Regions from separate parts of the Bacillus cereus group sp. MYBK79-1 genome, predicted to be linked through region 1. Evidence: riboswitches for the same ligand, from Rfam matches in the RefSeq annotation. Region 1 holds a riboswitch; each other region holds the start of a gene.

Region 1 (4,247 bases):
GAATTTTGTGGCACTATGAAGAACGACATCGGCGCCAAGATCAAGTGGCTTCTGGAATAGTGGTGTCAAAAATGTATTATCAACAAAAGTAAGGGCGTCAATAGATTTTGCAAGTTGAGAAACAGCACGAATATCTGTCACTTTTAAAAGTGGATTAGAGGGTGTTTCCACATAAAAGAGTTTTGTATTTGGCTTAATGTTTTGCTTTATTTCTTCTAAATTGGTCATATCAACAAATGTATGTGAAACACCGTAACGGGAGAGAACTTCAGTTATAATTCGATAAGTGCCTCCATATACGTCTTCTGAAATGAGTATGTGATCACCTTGTGAAAGAAGGAGGAATGCAGTAGAAATCGCTGCAATTCCTGATGCGAAGGCAAATCCTTTTGTTCCGCCTTCTAATAAAGCAATGATATCTTCAAGAGCTTCACGAGTTGGATTACCAGAGCGGCTATAGTCATATTTTCCGAACGTATCTACATCAAACTGGTGGAATGTTGATGTATTATAGATGGGAACGTTAACAGCTCCTGTTTGCGAGTCATGTTTATATTGGTTGTGCAGTAAGAGTGTATCAATAGAATAACTCATATTCTTACACCTTCTTTTACAAGTTTAATGGCTTGCTTTAAGTCTTGAATTAAATCGTTACTATTTTCAATGCCAACGGAAAATCGAAGAAGACGATTGCATACACCGTTTGCCGTTCTGATTTCTTCAGGAATATCAGCGTGCGTTTGCGTTGCTGGATAGGTCATTAAACTTTCAACACCACCAAGACTTTCAGCGAATGTAATTAAGGATAAAGATTGTAAGAATGGATTAATCCACGTTTCATCTTTCAGACGAAATGAGATCATGCCGCCTCTTCCAGGATAAAATACATCTGTCACCCCGTCTTCATCATTTAAATAAGCGACAACTGCTTTTGCATTTTCTTCATGTTGTCTCATACGAAGCGCTAACGTTTTCATACCACGAATTAATAGCCATGAGTCAAATGGGCTTAAGACTGCACCAGAGGCATTATGGTAATGAGCGATTTCCTCACAAAGTTCCTTTCCTTTTGCAACGACAAGACCGCTTAGTACATCGTTATGTCCCCCTAAATATTTCGTTGCGCTATGAAGTACAATGTCGGCACCTTCTGTTAATGGCTGCTGTATATAAGGCGTATAGAATGTGTTGTCTACAATAAGAAGTAGTCCGTGTCTTTTCGCTACAGTTGCGACAGCGGCAATATCAGTAACTTGCATTAATGGATTAGTTGGGGTTTCTATGAAAATAGCTTTCGTTTCAGTTGTGATAGCTTTCTCAATTTGTTTAATAGATTGTGTATTTACGTATCTACATCGAACATTCCACTTTTTTTCTTGCTCAGAAAATAATCGATAAGTGCCTCCGTATAAATCTTCAGATACAATAAGTTCGTCTCCGGAACGGAATAGGGAAAGGACGAGGAAAACAGCTGCCATCCCTGAACTACAGGCATAACCTTGTTCACCGTATTCTAAATCTGCGATTGCCTGTTCTAACAGGCCGCGAGTTGGATTTCCAGTTCGTGAATAGTCAAATCCAGTAGACTTACCAATTCCTTCGTGACGATAAGCAGTTGAAAAATAAACAGGCGGATTAACAGTTCCTGTTGTAGTTTCGCTCCGGTTTCCGATTTGTGCTAGTTTTGTTTCAATAGTTGACATATAAAAATTCCTCCTTTTTAAATTAACAATTAAGTGAATGTAAAGTGAAACTTTAATCAGTGAGGGATTCATCCCCACTGATTATCAGCCCTCACCAATCGGGCTTTTACGGGCAGATGATTCCCACCTAACTTCTTTGTTCTAGCTGAATTTTGAGTTGGGAATCTTACTGCCCTCAAATAGCGGGGTAAAATAAAAAAAGCCTTCTAAGAAGAAGGCTTTCGATTTGAATAGAGTCTTCTTCTCATCTGTCAAATCTTTCACAATTTGCTGGAATTAGCACCTTATTAACAAATGTTAATGGTTGCTGAGGCGTCATAGGGCCAGTCCCTCTACCTCTCTAGATAAGAATGTTCGTATGAAATTTTATTATGTTTTTAACTTTACAACAAAAGATAATTGAATTGCAACTTTATTTTAAATAATTTTTATTTTTCCGCAAGTGTCATTGACTTTTGCATTTGTGCGTGCTAAATTTATTAAAAAATTAACAAACATTGTTAAAAGGGGAACGCATTTCCTTTTAGCTACATAAATAAAATAATAAAGACAAACTCTTATTGAGAGCGGTGGAGGGAAAGGCCCTGTGAAACCCGGCAACCTTCAAACGAAATGTTTGAAACGGTGCTAATACCTGCAAAACGATTGTTTTGCATAATAAGAGGAGGAACGATTATGTCCCCCTCTTCAAAGTGAAGAGGGGGTTTTTATATTGATAGAAATGAGGGAGAATTGTGAAATTACTAGATTTATTATCAAAAGGAATTGTAATAGGTGATGGTGCGGTTGGGACGTTATTACATTCACATGGTTTGCAAAGTAGTTTTGAAGAATTGAACATATCTGATCCAGATTTAATTATATCGATTCATAAGCAATATGTAGCTGCTGGGGCAGATGTGATTCAAACAAATACGTACGGAGCAAATGAAGCAAAATTACGTATGTATGGTTTAGAAAATCAAGTTACTGAAATTAATAGAGCGGCGGTAAAATTGGCGAAAGCATCTGTTACAGATAGAAATGCAATTTTAGGAACAATTGGCGGTATGAAACATATCGGAGCTGTTACAACGACTGATATAGAAAGAGAATTTATGCTACTTGAGCAGGCAAGTGCATTACTAGAAGAACAGGTTGATGGACTGTTATTAGAGACTTTCTATGATGAGTTTGAATTACTTCATGCTGTTCAGGTGTTACGAAAACAAACGAATATTCCAATTGTAGCTCAATTAGCGTTACATGAGGCAGGTACGACTCAAAATGGAAATGATGTAAATGAAATATTAAAACAGCTTTTAGATTATGGTGCAAATGTCGTTGGATTGAACTGCCAACTAGGACCACTTCATATGACGGAAGCTTTTAAAATGATATCGATTCCGCAAAATGGCTACTTGTCAGCATATCCAAATGCAGGTCTCCCTAATTATGTGGAGGGACGTTACGTATATGAGGGAAGTCCAGCTTATTTCGAAGCGATGACGCCGAAGTTTATTGAGCAAGGTATTCGGTTATTAGGTGGTTGTTGTGGCACGACTCCAGAACATATTGAAAGTATGAAACGTGCAATTGCAAATATTACGCCTGTAATAGAAAAGGATACGGTTCAAAGACCGAAAGTAGTTCATACACACGAGAAACGTTCGAAAGCTCATGTCACATTAGCAGAGAAAGCAAAAAAACAAACGACAGTAGTAGTGGAATTAGATCCACCGAAAACGTTAGATACGCAGCGATTTTTTGAAGGCGCAAGAGTATTGAAAAGAGTTGGGGCAGATGCTATTACTCTAGCAGATAATTCATTAGCATCGCCTCGCATCTCGAATATGGCAATGGGGGCATTATTAACGAAGCATGATATTCCAGTATTGACGCATTTAACGTGTAGAGACCATAACGTCATCGGACTACAATCTCATTTACTAGGCTTATCAGCGTTAGGTATGGAAGAAGTGTTAGCTTTAACTGGTGATCCAGCACGCGTCGGTGATTTTCCAGGTGCCACTTCTGTATATGATTTGTCCTCTATTGAGCTCATTAAAATGATTAAAGAAATGAACGATGGGCGCTCGATTTTAGGGAAATCAATAGGTCCAGCAACACGGTTTTCAGTGGGAGGTGCGTTTAATCCGCATGTAAGACATTTAAAAGCAGCGGTTAAGCGAATGGAACGGAAAATAGAAGCTGGAGCCGAATATTTTTTAACCCAGCCAATTTATGATATCGCGTTAATTGAAGAAGTGTATGAAGCGACAAAGCATTTGGAACAACCTATTTTTATTGGGATTATGCCGCTAATAAGTAAAAGGAATGCAGATTTCCTTCATTTTGAGGTGCCAGGAATTACGCTACCTGAAGGAATAAGGGAGAGAATGGATGGACATGAAACGAAAGAGGCAGCAATTGAGGAAGGGATTCGCATTTCGCAAGAATTGATCGATGCGGCGATGAAATATTTTAACGGCATTTATCTCATTACACCATTTCTAAAATATGAAATTACAGAACACCTTGTTAAATATGTGAGAGAAAAGCAAG
Region 2 (4,247 bases), on a different contig from region 1:
TGCTGGAATGAGTTTAATTCAATATCCCCATCAGCTAACGCTTTATTTGGCGTCGTGTAATCAGAGAACTCAATCAATTTAACTTTAATCCCTTCTTTTTCAGCTTTTCCCTTTACAATTTCCCAAGCGTTTCCATCCGTTCCAGTTACACCAATACGAACTGTTTTCTCTTTTGCCCCTGCATCTGAGCAGCCGCTTAACGCTGAAACTCCTACAATCGCTGATAATGCAAATGCTAAAATTTTCTTCATTTTCTTTTCCCCTCTTCCTTTTTATGATCTGCGTAAAAAGACTTTCGCAAAGTAGTTTCCTAAATTTTGAGCTACCTGTACGAGAATAATAAGTAAAACGACCGTTACGAACATAACTGATGTATCAAAACGTTGATAACCATATGTCATCGCTAAGTCACCAAGACCGCCACCACCGACAAGCCCAGCAACTGCAGAAAATTCAATTAGACCAACTGTCATAAATGTAACTCCTAAAATCAATGGCGCTAACGCTTCTGGCACAAGGATTTCAAAAACAATTCTAAATGGTGAAGCACCCATCGCTTGAGCTGCTTCAATGACTCCCTTTGGAACTGAAACAAGATTTGTTTCAACCATTCTAGCAATACCGATTGAGGCAACTAACGTCATTGGGAAAATTGCTGCTGCTGTTCCAATCGTCGTTCCAATAACGCTTCTTGTTAGTGGGCTTAACGCTACTAAGAAGATGATGAATGGAATCGGACGAATTGTATTAATAATGATATTAAGAATAGAAAATACCCATTTATTTTCTAAAAAGTTCCCTTTCCTCGTTACATACAATAGTAAACCTAGAGGTATACCAAGAATTGTAGCAAATATAAGGGTTACAATTACCATTAAGAGGGTATCCCCCGTCGCATCTACTATGCGGGGCCAAAATATACTCCAATCAACTCGCATGAGCTTCTACCTCCTTCAGCTGCACTTGTAGTCGTAGGTGTTGTAATGCTTTTTGAATTTCTTTCTGCTCACCTTGCAGTTCTACAAGTAGATTTCCAAATAGCACATTTTGAAGTTCAATAATATTTCCATACAGTACGTTTACATCGACGTTATAGTTTTTCGCGATATATGATAGCACTGGCTGTCCTGTCTCTTCACCAGTAAATGTTAAGCGATAAATCTGTCCACCATTTTGAATTTTCCCTAGAACACTTTCTGGTAAATGATCATTAATAATAGAACGTACAAAGTTTTGAGTTGTCTTTGTTTTTGGTTGTGTGAAAACGTCAAACAGTTTTCCTTCTTCAATAACCTTTCCTTTCTCCATTACAGCTACACGGTGACAAATTTCTTTCACAACATGCATTTCATGTGTAATAAGAAGAATTGTTACATTGTATTCTCGATTTACTTTCTTTAATAAGTTTAATATCTCTGTCGTTGTTTCTGGATCTAAAGCTGATGTTGCCTCATCACATATAAGAATATCTGGCGATGTTGCAAGTGCTCTTGCAATACCAACACGCTGCTTTTGTCCGCCTGATAGCTGCTCTGGATAATAGTTTGCTTTATCTTCTAACCCTACAAACTTCAGCAGTTCATTTACTCTTTCTTTTATCTCATTCTTTGGTACTTTCGCTAACTTTAATGGATAAGCAATATTCCCAAACACTGTTCTTGAATTAAATAAATTAAAACTTTGAAAAATCATTCCGATTCTTTGTCTTAGCTTCCGTAATTCTTTCGTCGATAGTAATGTAATATCTTTATCATCTATTGAAATCGTTCCCGCCGTCGGTCTCTCTAACATATTTACTAGGCGTAACAATGTACTCTTTCCAGCACCACTAAAACCGATAATGCCAAAAATTTCGCCCTTCTCAACGGATAATGTTACATCTTCCACCGCATGAACAGATTGCCCACCTGATTCATATACTTTACTTACGTTGTTAAAAGAAATCATTTTCTTCCCTCCTATATGCTGTAAAAACTTGAAGTAGAGCTTTCGAGGTAAAATAAAAAGTGCTCTCCTTCTTATCAACCATAAAGATAAGAAGGAGAGCACTTATATGTACTCGTTCACATCTTCTCATCTTCCAAGCCTTTATAGGCTTGCTGGAGTTAGCACGGTATTAAAAAACCCGTTGCTGAGGTATCGTAGGGCCAGTCCCTCCACCTCTCTGGATAAGAATGTATCGATTTAATTGTCGTTTAATTAATTCTCATTATAGAACTCAGAATAATAGGAGTCAATACATTTTTTAGAAAAATATTAATTATTTTTCTATTAAAATTTTCAAATAAAAAATCACATACAATAATAATTTTTAAAGTTATGTTAAATTCTCCTCCTTCATATTTTTTAAAAGGAGAATCCTCTCTATAAAGTGAAACTATAATCAGTGGGGGTTTTGTTCATCCCCCACTGATTATTAGCCTTCACCAATCGGACATTTACGGACAGTTGATCTCCCACCTAACTTCTTTGCTCCAGCCGAATTTTGAGGTGGGAGTTTTACTGCCCGTTAATGTCGGATAAATTGAATACCATTATTTGAATATGAAATCGGAGGAAGATAAATATATGAAAACAGCTCTTTTACTCGTTGATATTCAAAATGATTATTTTCCGCATGGAAAGATGGAATTGCGTAATCCGGTAGAGGCAAGTGACTATGCTAGCCAGCTACTACAACTCTTTAGAACGAAAAACGAACCTATTTTTCATATCCAACATGTAGCAATAAAAGATGACGCTACTTTTTTCCTACCCAATACTGAAGGTGTACATATTCATGAAAGCGTACGTCCACTTAGAGAAGAAACCGTTATACTCAAACATTATCCAAATAGTTTTCGGGAAACTGACCTTCTAGAACAATTACAACGTTTAGCTATTGAGCACGTCGTCATATGCGGGATGATGACTCATATGTGTATCGATGCTACCGTAAGGGCTGCTTTCGATTTCGGCTTTCAATGTACTGTTATACATGATGCTTGTGCTACAAAAGATCTTTCTTTTAAGAATGCTACTATACCAGCCGTTTATATTCATAACACAATTTTGGCTAGTTTAAATGGCGTATATGCAAATGTAATGAGTACAGCGGAGTTTGTAGCTACAAAAAAACACTCCCTTCAGTGAGCAAAACCGAAAGGAGTGTTTCTTGTCAAACCATAGATTTTCTTTCAAATTGTATTATACAGGAAATCCTTAAAATGAATACTAAAAAATGTGACTAATAAGTCAACTTTTCTCGTTGCTTTGTTTCTATTTACATGTTTATCCCGATTTTAATAGGGTTTAGCTAGTTCTAATTACCAAATAGTAATATATGGTAATTAGAACTAGTTTCTCCTATCAAAAACGTAACATATTATTTATCTGTTTGTTTTTGCTTCTTTTTCAAATACTCCGCACGCAAATTTTCAATTTGCTGCTTTTTATCAAATTTGACAGGCGTCTGTTTTTCATGAAACTTTGCCACAGCTACCTGACTTTTGTAATCCAATTGATATTTTCCCACTTTGTTCACCTACTTTTCTTGTCTTTAAAGAGAATCTATTCAACAAATATAATATACCTTATTTACTGAAGTAAACCTTATTAGTTTTTCTACGTATATCTATCTTAATCCACATATAGAAAGTTTTTCAAAAAAAAGAGATCTTCGCAGACTGCGAAGATCTCTTCTACTATTTCTTATAAAGTTTCAGAAGTAGTTTTTGCTTGCATGTGAAGCGCTAAGTAGTCAGGGCCACCAGCTTTAGAGTCTGTACCAGACATGTTAAAGCCACCGAATGGTTGGTAACCTACGATTGCACCAGTACATCCACGGTTGAAGTATAAGTTACCCACATGGAATTCTTCACGTGCTTTTTCAATATGGTCACGGTTGTTAGTAACAACAGCACCTGTTAAACCGTATTCTGTATTGTTTGCAATTGCAAGTGCATGATCAAAGTCTTTTGCTTTACAGAATGCTACTACTGGTCCGAAGATTTCTTCTTTCATTAAGCGAGCATCTTCTGCAACGTCAGCAACGATTGTTGGTTGGATGAACCAGCCTTTAGAATCGTCTCCTTCGCCACCTGCTAAGATTCTACCTTCTTCTTTACCAATTGCAACATAGCTCATTACTTTATCGAATGCAGCTTGGTCATTAACAGGACCCATATTTGTACCTAATACAGCTGGGTTAGCAACTGTTAATTCTTTCGTTAATTCAACAGCACGATTTAACACGTGATCGTATACAT
Region 3 (4,247 bases), on a different contig from region 1:
ATTACTTCTCAGAAACGAAAACAGAAAGTATAGAAGCAGTTCAAAAAGAAACTATACGCACTTTAGAAAAAATTGCACACTCCACTTCATATACTACTGAGTCCTTTCAAGCAAGTAGAACTTATAATTACTCTTTTTATTCTGGGGCTAAATTAACAACAACTATTACATTTAGTCAGAACAGTTCTGACGCAGATATTAACGGAAAAGTAGGATCTGTGTGGGACATTACAGCATCTCATACTATTAAAAACACAGTTATAAATCCACCTTTTATAAGCTGGAATACACAATTATCTGTACCTTATTCATCTCAAAAGTTAATAAATTATGAACCAGATTCCACTATGCTTCCACTATTCTTTTTTCGAAATTTAACTGGATTCAGTATAAACAGCAACTCATTATTAAGTGAAAACTATGGCAGTTGGACGCTGGAGAAAAACCTATTTAACCCTGTACCCAAAACAGCTCAAATGAATACAAAAATTAGAACTTCAAATACTGCAGGAAATTTAGGTTTACAATTAAGCCACACTTACGTACGTGCTGGTGGTACTACTCACTCTACAGGAATAGTTTCCACATATATACCAGATAGATGATGCTATGCAAAAATTTCTTGATAAGGAGATTTATTCACTATGGAACTTTATAAAAAATTAACAACAACATTCATCCTCTTATTCGTCGCTTCCATTACTGTTGGCTTTTCTCTAAAAGGCGCAATTCCATACGCTACATTAGTAAGCATTATATTCGCAACCCTATTTTTACTAAGCAGTGCCTTTTGCGCGGGTAAAGCACGTCAAATGAAAGGTTGATTACATATGTTCAAGAAGAAACCAGTCCTTTGTAAATCATGTGAAAAGGAAATACAAACATATGAAAAAGCATGGATTCATATGCCATTTCCGGCAAGTGGTATGACAAATGTGAGAAAGTACATTGAGCTAGATGGAGAAGTTTATTGTGGTTCTTGCATCCAAGTGGTAAATAAAACAAAATAAAAAAAGCTTTGCGCTCACGGCGCAAAGCTTTTTTTCATATATTATAGACCAGCTTGCTCTTTTAAAGCTGCAGCTTTGTCTGTACGTTCCCATGTTAGATCTACATCAGTACGTCCGAAGTGGCCGTAAGCTGCTGTTTGTTTGTAAATTGGGCGACGTAAGTCTAGCATTTTAATAATACCGGCTGGGCGAAGATCGAAGTTGTTACGAACTAGTCCTACTAGTACGTCTTCAGATACTTTACCAGTGCCGAACGTATCAACTGAAATTGATACTGGTTGTGCTACACCAATTGCGTATGCAAGTTGTACTTCTGCTTTGTCAGCAAGACCAGCTGCTACGATGTTTTTCGCAACATAACGAGCTGCATATGCTGCAGAACGGTCAACTTTTGTTGCATCTTTACCAGAGAATGCACCGCCACCGTGGCGAGCGTATCCACCGTAAGTATCAACGATGATTTTACGTCCTGTTAAACCAGCATCACCTTGTGGTCCACCAATTACGAAGCGACCAGTTGGGTTAATGAAGAATTTCGTTTCTCCATCCATTAATTCTGCTGGAACTACAGCTTTAATTACATGCTCTTTTAAATCGCGATCGATTTCTTCCCATGTAACATCTGGATGATGCTGTGTAGAAATTACGATTGTATCTACACGTACAGGTTTACCATTTTCATCATACTCAACTGTAACTTGCGTTTTTCCATCCGGACGTAAGTATGATAATGTCTCATCTTTACGTACTTCAGTTAAACGGCGAGCTAATTTGTGAGCAAGCGAGATTGGAAGTGGCATTAACTCTTGTGTTTCATTACATGCGAAACCAAACATTAAACCTTGGTCTCCTGCACCAATTGCCTCAATCTCAGCGTCAGTCATTAGACCTTCGCGTGCTTCTAGCGCTTGGTCAACACCCATAGCGATGTCAGCAGACTGCTCATCGATAGATGTTAAAACTGCACAAGTTTCTGCATCGAATCCGTATTTTGCGCGTGTGTAACCAATGCCTTGAATTGTTTCACGAACGATTTTTGGAATATCTACGTAAGTAGAAGTCGTAATTTCCCCCGCTACCAATACTAAACCAGTTGTTACAGTTGTTTCACAAGCTACACGTGCATTTGCGTCCTTTGATAAGATCGCATCTAAAATTGAATCAGAAATTTGGTCACAAATTTTATCTGGATGTCCTTCAGTTACAGACTCAGATGTGAACAGATGACGTTTCTTTGTCATGTGGTAAACCTCCCTACAGTAATTGTATATATTGTACGGAACTCATCCTTAATTTGCCACAAACTGCGACATACATTTATTCTCCCACACAAGCATACAGAAAAACCTTTCCTACTTTACATAGAGGAAAGGTTTAATTTGCTACTTGCATACTGCTTTTTGCCCTTTGCTCTTATCGTTCGAGACCGTTAGCCTCGCACAGGTTTTAGCACCTATTCACCTGTATTTACCACTACAAATGAGGTTGCTGGGCTTCATCGGGCCTGTCCCTCCGCCAGCTCGGGATAAGAGAGTATCCGTCCCAACCTATACTAAAGAAATGATATTCATTTGTCAATTAATATTCACATTTTCCTGAAAGTTTTTCTCAATACGCCTGAAATGAAATATTAATAAGGAAATAATGCATTCACACAAACAAAAAGAAATAAATAGTATACATTATTTATATAATTGTGTTATACTCTTGTTGGGGATTACGAGAAATATTTCATTAAATGAAAAGGATGGTATATAAATATGAGTACTGTGAATGTCCAAATTGGTTTACACGAATTATTGAACGGAAGCAATGCACAGATTCAACTAAGTGTTCCGCAATTAGTGGAAAAAGTATTAATGCGAAATGAAGGGAAATTAACTTCTACTGGTGCCGTTTCTGCTTCAACTGGAAAATATACAGGACGTTCTCCTAAAGATAAATTTATTGTGAAAGAAGCATCGGTTGCTGACAAAATTGCTTGGGGAGCAGTGAATCAACCGATTTCTGAAGAACATTTTAATAAATTATATACTAAAGTTTTAGAATACTTAAAAGAAAAAGAAGAGTTATTCGTCTTCAATGGATTTGCAGGCGCTGACCGCAATTACCGCCTACCAATTCAAGTTATTAATGAATATGCATGGCACAATTTATTTGTACATCAATTATTCATTCGTCCAACTGAAGAAGAATTAACAACTCATGAATCAGAGTTCACAATTGTTTCTGCACCGAATTTCAAAGCTGATCCAGCTGTTGACGGTACAAACTCTGAAGCATTCATTATGGTTTCATTCGAAAAACGTATCGTACTAATTGGTGGTACAGAATACGCTGGAGAAATGAAAAAATCAATCTTCTCTATTATGAACTTCTTATTACCTGAACAAGATATTCTTTCTATGCATTGCTCTGCAAACGTAGGTGAAGAAGGCGACGTAGCACTATTCTTCGGTTTATCTGGAACAGGTAAAACAACATTATCTGCTGATCCAAACCGTAAATTAATCGGTGATGATGAGCATGGTTGGTCTGATAACGGTGTATTCAATATTGAAGGCGGTTGCTATGCAAAATGTGTAAACCTTTCTCACGAGAAAGAACCACAAATTTTCGATGCAATCAAATTTGGATCTGTTTTAGAAAACGTTATCATTAATAACCAAACGCGTATCGCAGACTATAACGATACTACTTTAACAGAAAATACTCGTGCTGCATACCCTATGCATGCGATTGACAATATCGTACTGCCAAGTGTTGCTGGACACCCAAATACAATCATTTTCTTAACTGCTGATGCATCTGGCGTATTGCCTCCAATCAGTAAGTTATCAAAAGAACAAGCTATGTATCATTTCTTAAGTGGTTACACTAGTAAACTAGCAGGAACAGAGCGCGGCGTTACATCTCCGCAAGCAACATTCTCAACTTGCTTTGGTTCACCATTCTTACCACTTGATGCATCTCGCTATGCTGAAATGCTTGGTGAAAAAATCGAGAAACACGATGCGAAAGTATTCTTAGTAAACACTGGCTGGACTGGTGGCGAATACGGCATTGGTAAACGTATGAACTTAGGTTACACTCGTGCAATGATTCAAGCAGCGTTAAGCGGCGAACTTGCAAAAACTGAAACAGCTAAACATGACATCTTCGGTCTTGAAGTTCCACTTCACGTACCAGGTGTACCTGACGAAGTGTTAATGCCTGAACAAACTTGGGCTGATAAAG

The links. Region 1 has a riboswitch for S-adenosylmethionine ahead of ACTFOB_RS16995 (bifunctional homocysteine S-methyltransferase/methylenetetrahydrofolate reductase). Riboswitches for the same ligand answer to the same signal wherever they lie in the genome.
Positions count from the first base shown of each region.
Region 2: another riboswitch for S-adenosylmethionine. It lies ahead of ACTFOB_RS23795 (methionine ABC transporter ATP-binding protein); the one in region 1 lies ahead of ACTFOB_RS16995 (bifunctional homocysteine S-methyltransferase/methylenetetrahydrofolate reductase).
Region 3: another riboswitch for S-adenosylmethionine. It lies ahead of metK (methionine adenosyltransferase); the one in region 1 lies ahead of ACTFOB_RS16995 (bifunctional homocysteine S-methyltransferase/methylenetetrahydrofolate reductase).

Region 1 is NZ_JBQAEO010000010.1:95,369-99,615, forward strand. Features, by position in the region: gene metC (cystathionine beta-lyase) at 1-594, opposite strand, end outside; gene metI (cystathionine gamma-synthase/O-acetylhomoserine thiolyase) at 591-1,703, opposite strand; SAM riboswitch class I at 1,945-2,054, opposite strand; SAM riboswitch class I at 2,258-2,367, shown strand; gene ACTFOB_RS16995 (bifunctional homocysteine S-methyltransferase/methylenetetrahydrofolate reductase) at 2,438-4,247, shown strand, end outside.
Region 2 is NZ_JBQAEO010000022.1:31,195-35,441, forward strand. Features, by position in the region: gene ACTFOB_RS23785 (MetQ/NlpA family ABC transporter substrate-binding protein) at 1-251, opposite strand, end outside; gene ACTFOB_RS23790 (methionine ABC transporter permease) at 273-938, opposite strand; gene ACTFOB_RS23795 (methionine ABC transporter ATP-binding protein) at 928-1,947, opposite strand; SAM riboswitch class I at 2,071-2,175, opposite strand; gene ACTFOB_RS23800 (cysteine hydrolase family protein) at 2,569-3,132, shown strand; gene ACTFOB_RS23805 (hypothetical protein) at 3,365-3,514, opposite strand; gene pruA (L-glutamate gamma-semialdehyde dehydrogenase) at 3,691-4,247, opposite strand, start outside.
Region 3 is NZ_JBQAEO010000002.1:384,297-388,543, forward strand. Features, by position in the region: gene ACTFOB_RS06715 (hypothetical protein) at 219-605, shown strand; gene ACTFOB_RS06720 (hypothetical protein) at 645-824, shown strand; gene ACTFOB_RS06725 (hypothetical protein) at 831-1,010, shown strand; gene metK (methionine adenosyltransferase) at 1,052-2,251, opposite strand; SAM riboswitch class I at 2,421-2,542, opposite strand; gene pckA (phosphoenolpyruvate carboxykinase (ATP)) at 2,771-4,247, shown strand, end outside.